DNA from 2 places in the Mixta hanseatica genome. Region 2 is predicted to be linked to the other one. Evidence: predicted binding sites of a transcription regulator. Region 2 holds the regulator's gene; the other holds the start of a gene.

Region 1 (3,903 bases), 1.3 Mb from region 2:
GGGATGGAGCAGCCTGGTAGCTCGTCGGGCTCATAACCCGAAGGTCGTCGGTTCAAATCCGGCTCCCGCAACCAATTAAGCAGTACGCAATAGATTGTCGTGACGGAAGCGACAACATCCGGACGCGGGATGGAGCAGCCTGGTAGCTCGTCGGGCTCATAACCCGAAGGTCGTCGGTTCAAATCCGGCTCCCGCAACCAATCATTAAAACACCCTCAAGGGTGTTTTTTTGTATCTGGCGTTTAACAAACCGGTTCGCCCGCCAGCGCGCGCTCCCCGGTTCCCGCATTATTTATGGTGCGCCAGCGCCGCCCCTTTTGAAAAATAGGCTTTGATGCCGCCCAGAATCGCTTCAGCCACCTGCTGTTGATAGCGCGCGGTACGCAGCTTGCGCTCCTCCGCTGGGTTACTGATAAACGCCGTTTCCACCAGAATCGAGGGAATGTCGGGCGCCTTGAGCACCGCGAACCCCGCCTGATCCACGCTGCGTTTATGCAGGTGGTTAATCTTGCCGATGCGCGTCAGCACTTCCTTGCCAAACTTCAGGCTATCGGTGATGGTCTGGCTTTGCAGCATATCGAACATGGTATGGTCGAGATAACGATCGCCGCTTTTGCTCACACCACCAATTAAATCCGATTCATTCTGCGTTTGGGCGAGAAAGCGCGCCGCCGCCGAGGTTGCGCCTTTGGTAGAGAGTGCAAACACTGAAGAACCGCGCGCCGCCCGGCTGGTAAACGCATCGGCATGAATAGAAACAAACAGATCGGCTCGCTGCTTACGCGCCTTCGCTACGCGCACCTTTAGCGGAATAAAGACATCTTCATTGCGCGTCATATAAGCGCGCATATTCGGCTCCTTATCAATCAGCGCTTTCAGACGGCGGCCGATTTTCAGCACGATATCTTTTTCACGAGTCTTATGCAGGCCGTGCGCGCCGGGATCTTCGCCGCCGTGTCCCGGATCGATCATGATAACAATCGGGCGGTCGCGCCCTGCTTTGCCAGGCAGCGGCGCCTCGGCGGGCTGCGTACGCTCCAGATCCCCCTGGTTATAATCTTTCAGCAACGCCAGCAGCGGATCATCCTGCGTGTCGTGCGCCGAATAGAGATCGACCACCAAACGGTGTTTAAAACCAGCAACCGGCGTCAGGGTAAACAGGCGCGGCGCGACATTCTGTTTTAGCTCCAGCACGATGCGCACGGTGTTTTTATCAAACTGGCCCACGCGCGCCGTTTTGATATAGGGATCGTTTTTTTGTACCAGCTGCCCTACCCCTTTCAGCACCCGATTCAGGTGCAAATTTTCAATATCGATCACCACACGCTCGGGATGACTCAGGGCAAACTGTTTATATTTCAGGGCCACGCTTGATTCAATGGTCAGGCGGGAATAGCTGGAAGAAGGCCAGATGCGCACCGCAACAATATGGCTGTTGGCCGCCAGCCCAACCCGGCTAACGCTCAGTAACCATAGTGCTCCAGCGCCCTGTAACAGCCGACGACGGCTGATGACGGGATGAGATTCGGACATGCCGCTCCAGATACTGTGTTGTGTCTAAAAAAAAGCCAGAAAAAAATGTGGCGAAAACTTTAACCCAATCGCTTTTATGCTGTCATCCGGAAAAAACCATTAAATGCAGCCTGTTAAGCTTATTAAACGATTGTGAAAAATGATAAGCGATGATAAAAGCCGCTTGCACTTCAGGCAACAAAAGAATAAAAATACACAAAAACCGAATATTCATGCAAAAGAGGGTTTGCCGTGAAGGAACGTAGCACCGCACTGGTTCAGGGGTTTCGCCATTCCGTGCCCTATATCAACGCCCACCGAGGTAAGACTTTTGTCATTATGCTCAGCGGCGAGGCGATTGAGCATGATAACTTTTCCAGCATAGTTAACGATATCGGTCTGCTGCATAGTCTCGGCATTCGGCTGGTTGTGGTGTATGGCGCCCGTCCGCAGATTGACGCCAGCCTGGCGGAACATCAGCTGGAGCCAATTTATCACAAGCATACCCGCGTAACCGATGCGCAATCTCTTGAGCTGGTCAAACAGGCCGCCGGACGTTTACAGCTGGATATCACCGCTCGCCTGTCGATGAGCCTGAGCAATACGCCGCTGCAGGGCGCGCATATTAACGTTGTCAGCGGTAACTTTATTATTTCTCAGCCGCTGGGCGTGGATGATGGCATCGACTATTGCCATAGCGGACGCATTCGCCGCATTGATGAAGAGGCGATTCACCGCCAGCTCGATAGTGACGCGATTGTTTTGATTGGTCCGGTGGCGGTATCGGTGACGGGCGAAAGTTTTAACCTGACGTCGGAAGAGGTTGCTACCCAGTTGGCGATCAAGCTGCGGGCGGAAAAGATGATCGGCTTCTGCTCTGAGCAGGGCGCGACGGACGATGAAGGCAATATTATTTCCGAACTGTTCCCCAACGATGCGCAGGCGCGCATTGAAACGTTGGAGCAGCGCGGTGACTACCTCTCCGGGACGGTGCGCTTTCTGCGCGGCGCCGTAAAGGCCTGCCGCAGCGGCGTGCGGCGCAGCCACCTGATCAGCTATCAGGAAGATGGCGCGCTGTTACAGGAGCTCTTCTCCCGTGATGGCATCGGTACGCAAATCGTGATGGAATCCGCTGAGCAAATCCGCCGCGCCACCATTAATGATATCGGCGGGATTCTGGAGCTGATCCGTCCGCTGGAACAGCAGGGCATTCTGGTGCGCCGCTCGCGCGAGCAGCTGGAGATGGAGATTGATAAATTCACTATTATTGAGCGCGATAACCTGACTATCGCCTGCGCGGCACTCTATCCCTTTCCGGATGAGCAGATCGGCGAAATGGCCTGCGTCGCGGTTCACCCTGACTATCGCAGCTCTTCACGCGGCGAAATGCTGCTGCAGCGTGTCGCGTTACAGGCGCGTCAGCTGGGACTGAAAAAGCTGTTCGTGTTAACCACCCGCAGCATTCACTGGTTCCAGGAACGCGGCTTTACGCCGGTAGATATAGAACTGCTGCCGGAAAGCAAAAAGCAGATGTATAACTACCAGCGCCGCTCTAAAGTGCTGATGGCGGACTTGACCTGATCTTAAAAGTCTATTTCCTGATGCGGCGCGCTCAGGCGCTCCACCAACCCGCTGCGCCGCTGGGTACGCACGGCGACCGCGCGCGCAAAGATTTGCCGATCGGTATAGAGCGTTAACTGGCTGCGTGCGCGGGTAATGGCGGTATAGACCAGCTCCCGCGTCAGCACCGGCAAATAGTGATTCGGCAGCACCAGCGCCGTATGCTCGAACTCCGAGCCCTGCGATTTATGCACCGTCATCGCCCAGGCAGTATCGTGCGGCGGCAAGCGGCTTGGCTGTACTGCTTTAATCGAGCCATCCGGCAGCGGGAAAAACACCTTCAATGCCCCGCTGGCGTCGTTCATCGCGACCCCGATATCACCATTAAACAGCCCCAGCGCGCTGTCGTTGCGCGCAATCATTACCGGTCGACCAACATACCAGCGGCTTTGCGCCTGCGGCCGCCGGATTCGGCGCTGCTTCAGCAGCTGACGTTCGATACGCTCATTCAACCCCGCCACGCCAAACGGCCCTTCGCGCAGCGCGCACAGCAGCCGATAACGGGCAAAGGCCGCCAACACCTCCTGCGCATCCGCATTGCGCTGCAACAGCGTCAAATACTCTTCATAGCCGGCAATGCCCTGCTCTAACAGCTGCTGGTAATGCTCGGCGCTGCTTAGCTCGCTGCGGCAAATATCATCAAAGCCCGCGCCAAATACCTTCTCCGCCGCTTTGGCGTCGCCAGCGTTTACCGCCTGCGCCAGCTGACCGATGCCGGAGCGGGCATCGAAACGGTAGCTCTTGCGCAACAGGCAAATGCTGTCGCGCACG
Region 2 (3,903 bases):
GCCTGACCGATCTGGCGGTGCTGAAAATCACCGCGACGAATTTACCGGTGATTCCCATTAACCGTGAACGTATCGCGCATGTCGGCGATATCGTAATGGCTATCGGTAATCCTTATAACCTGGGACAAACCGTAACGCAGGGCATCATCAGCGCCACTGGCCGCGTTGGCTTAAGCCCTTCCGGACGGCAAAACTTTCTGCAAACCGACGCCTCGATTAATCGGGGTAACTCAGGCGGCGCGCTAATCAACTCGCTGGGCGAGCTGATGGGCATCAATACGCTCTCTTTCGATAAAAGTAACGATGGTGAAACGCCTGAAGGCATCGGCTTTGCAATTCCTACCGCACTGGCAACCAAAATTATGGATAAGCTGATCCGTGACGGGCGGGTTATTCGTGGCTATATCGGCATTACCGGCCGCGAAGTGCCGCCGCTGCATGGGCAGAATGCCGGAATGGATCATATCCAGGGCATCGTGGTGAATAACGTTGCGCCGGAAGGCCCGGCAGCCAAAGCCGGTATTCAGGTTAACGATCTGATTATTAACGTAAACGGCAAGCCCGCCGTTTCTGCGCAGGAAACCATGGATCAGGTGGCGGAGATACGCCCAGGCTCGGTCATTGATGTGCAGGTTATTCGTAACGATCGCAAACTGACGCTGAAAGCCACCATTCAGGAATATCCGGCGCAATAGTCGCTGCCCGACAAGAAAAAAGGGAGCCTCAGGCTCCCTTTTTCACAGGCGCGATCTTACTTAACAAACTCTTCGCCCAGCTGAATATCTTTCTTCAACGTATCCAGCATGCCTTCCAGCGCTTTTTGTTCAAAGTCGCTCAGTTGGCCAATCGGACGACGCTCGGCAACGCCCTCTTTACCCAGCAGCAGCGGCTGCGAGAAGAAACGGGCATACTCGCCATCGCCTTCAACATAGGCGCATTCAACCACGTTGCTTTCACCCTGCAGCGCGCGTACCAGCGACAGGCCAAAGCGTGCCGCTGCCTGCCCCATCGACAGCGTAGCGGATCCGCCACCCGCCTTCGCTTCCACCACTTCGGTACCCGCATTCTGGATACGTTTGGTCAGATCAGCCACTTCCTGCTCGCTGAAAGAAACGCCAGGCACCTGAGAAAGCAACGGCAGAATGGTTACGCCAGAATGCCCACCCACCACCGGCACGTTCAGCTCGGTCGGCTGTTTGCCTTTCAGCTCGGCAACAAACGTATTAGAGCGGATGATATCCAGCGTCGTCACGCCGAACAGACGATTTTTATCGTACACGCCGGCTTTTTTCAGCACTTCCGCGGCAATGGCGACAGTGGTGTTAACCGGGTTGGTAATGATGCCGATCAGCGCTTTAGGGGCGGTTTTCGCCACCTGCTCAATCAGGTTGCGCACGATGCCGGCGTTAACATTAAACAGGTCGGAGCGATCCATACCCGGCTTACGCGCCACGCCGGCAGAGATCAATACTACATCGGCGCCCTGCAGCGCAGGCGTTGCATCTTCACCGCTGAACCCTTTGATTTTAACCGGTGTAGGAATGTGGCTTAAATCAACGGCCACACCGGGCGTTACGGGAGCAATATCGTACAGAGAGAGTTCTGAACCCGCAGGCAGCTGGGTTTTTAGCAGAAGTGCGAGTGCCTGGCCGATACCACCAGCCGCACCGAGAACTGCAACTTTCATCCTAAACTCCTTATTATTGTGAGCAGAAAAATGCCGGAATCCAGCGGGGTACAATGCTGGAGGACCTGAGAAGTAATAGCGAGGACGTTGTCATCGTTTTGCGTAGCAAGGCACAAACCACCAGCGAAAACGGGTGAAAATGACCGCATTACGTACAGAACCGACACTGATCGTAACCGGATACAGATTGATTAATCAGCAATACCTTACACCGTTCGCGCTTAGCAGAACAACATCAATTTTATAACAATTCCTTCACTTCGTCTGCCATAGCTATGCGCTCAGCGTAAATTTTCTCTGCGCGGAAAGTCTGGTAAAATGCGCGCCCACTGCGCGGCAAAGCTATTATTCGCCGCCGCTTATTTGCATAAACATTCATTTAAATGCATAATAATGTATCGCCTGCAGGCCGGGCTTCACACTGTTTTTATATTATCGGTAGCCTATGCGTAACCCATCTAAACAAGAAGATCTGATTAAAGCGTTTAAAGCTTTGCTGAAAGAAGAAAAATTCAGCTCGCAGGGCGAGATCGTGACCGCTCTACAGGAAGAAGGCTTCGACAATATCAATCAGTCGAAAGTTTCCCGCATGCTGACTAAGTTTGGTGCGGTGCGTACCCGTAACGCCAAGATGGAGATGGTCTATTGCCTGCCAGCCGAACTGGGGGTGCCAACCACCACTTCACCGCTTAAAAATCTGGTATTGGATATTGATTACAATGATGCGCTGGTGGTGATTCATACCAGCCCTGGCGCAGCGCAGCTGATCGCGCGCCTGCTGGACTCATTAGGTAAAGCGGAAGGGATCCTTGGGACTATTGCCGGTGACGACACCATTTTTATTACCCCGGCGCGCGCCTTTACCGTAAAACAACTTTATGAAGCTATCCTGAATCTGTTTGAGCAAGAGCTGTAAGTAAAGCGGGATCGTGGCCCTTAGGTAAGCGATCCCGCTGTTCTCTCGCACTCGACGCTTATATCTCTCTTTACCTGCCGCTGATATTTTAACCCGCCGCTGGTACCTGTTTACCTGCCGCCACCGTCCGTCATCTGTCGTGGTCGCTCGTAGCTTGCCATGATGACTTTCCGTCGACGCTTTGATTATTCATTCACTGTCCGTTATCCGTTCCAGGCTGTTAATAAACCGTACTATCAGCGCCAAATGGAATAAGCGACTGTCGCCAGAAAGCCTGCCCAGGCACCTCATTCGCATATCGTGCTGCCTTTATGGCTATAAATCAGGGCATATCACTGCCTTTTTGTTTTCACTGGTGTATTTGGCCAGCAGACAAAGCACAAATAGATAAAGTCTCTCATATCATTGTTTTGGTTAAAAAATAACGGCAATAGAGCAAAATATGTGCACCTTTTATAACTTAACGTTATAAAAAAACCGTCATTGGCTAAAGTGTCACAACAAAACATTATTAGCAGAATATTAATTTCATACGTGATTAGATCTATACTTGTTTTCGTGATGCGGATCACAGAGCAAATAAAGACAAAAACAGAAGACGAGGAACAGATCAATGAACATTAAAACTACCATCGCAGCCGTAGGGCTTCTTTCTACCCTGTCATTTGGCGCTTTTGCCGCAGAATCCATTAACGCAGAGCAGGCGCAAAATCTGCAGTCTGTGGGTACGGTAAGCGTGAGTGGTGTAGCAGGTACGCCGATGGATATTCATCAGGCGCTGCAGGCAAAAGCCGAACGTCAGGGCGCCAGTGCGTATCGCATTATCGAAGCGCGTAACAACGATAACTATCACGTCACTGCTGAACTGTATAAATAAGCGGAACCTAATCCGGTTGTAAACCGCTTTACCCGATGAACGACCCAGGCAGCCCCAGAAATAATAATCGCTATCAAGCCATCCAGGCTGCCATAACACCCATATTCAGGAGTAAGAGATGAAAACTACATTTACCTTTGCCGCTTTAGGTCTGGCCTCACTGCTTTCATTCGGCGTAGCCGCGGCCGATCTGGTCACGCAACAAGACGTCGCCAGCCAAAACCTGCAGCCAATTGGCACCATTTCCGTTAGCGGTATCGATGCCAGCCCAACTGCAATTCGCCAACATCTGTCGCAGAAAGCGGATAAAGAAGGCGCGTCTGCTTACCGTGTTGTTGAGGCTTATGCCAACGGTAACTACCACGCTACCGCTGAAATCTATAAATAATTAGCGAGCCTGAAGGTCTGAAAATTAACGCCAGT

Evidence for each region. The regulator ArgR, encoded in region 2, controls arginine synthesis, uptake and breakdown. The targets are predictions, from matches to a motif close to ANTGAATAAAAATACANT.
Region 1: a site for ArgR is predicted at 1,714-1,731, ahead of argA (amino-acid N-acetyltransferase). Genes of this name have one in related genera too.

What each region holds. Positions count from the first base shown of each region.
Region 1 covers NZ_CP082904.1:3,463,037-3,466,939, forward strand. Annotated here, with positions in the region: tRNA gene K6958_RS16515 (tRNA-Met) at 1-74, shown strand, start outside; tRNA gene K6958_RS16520 (tRNA-Met) at 124-200, shown strand; gene amiC (N-acetylmuramoyl-L-alanine amidase AmiC) at 289-1,533, opposite strand; gene argA (amino-acid N-acetyltransferase) at 1,765-3,093, shown strand; gene recD (exodeoxyribonuclease V subunit alpha) at 3,096-3,903, opposite strand, start outside.
Region 2 covers NZ_CP082904.1:504,889-508,791, reverse strand. Annotated here, with positions in the region: gene degS (outer membrane-stress sensor serine endopeptidase DegS) at 1-695, shown strand, start outside; gene mdh (malate dehydrogenase) at 752-1,687, opposite strand; gene argR (transcriptional regulator ArgR) at 2,133-2,603, shown strand; gene yhcN (peroxide/acid stress response protein YhcN) at 3,217-3,480, shown strand; gene yhcN (peroxide/acid stress response protein YhcN) at 3,599-3,868, shown strand.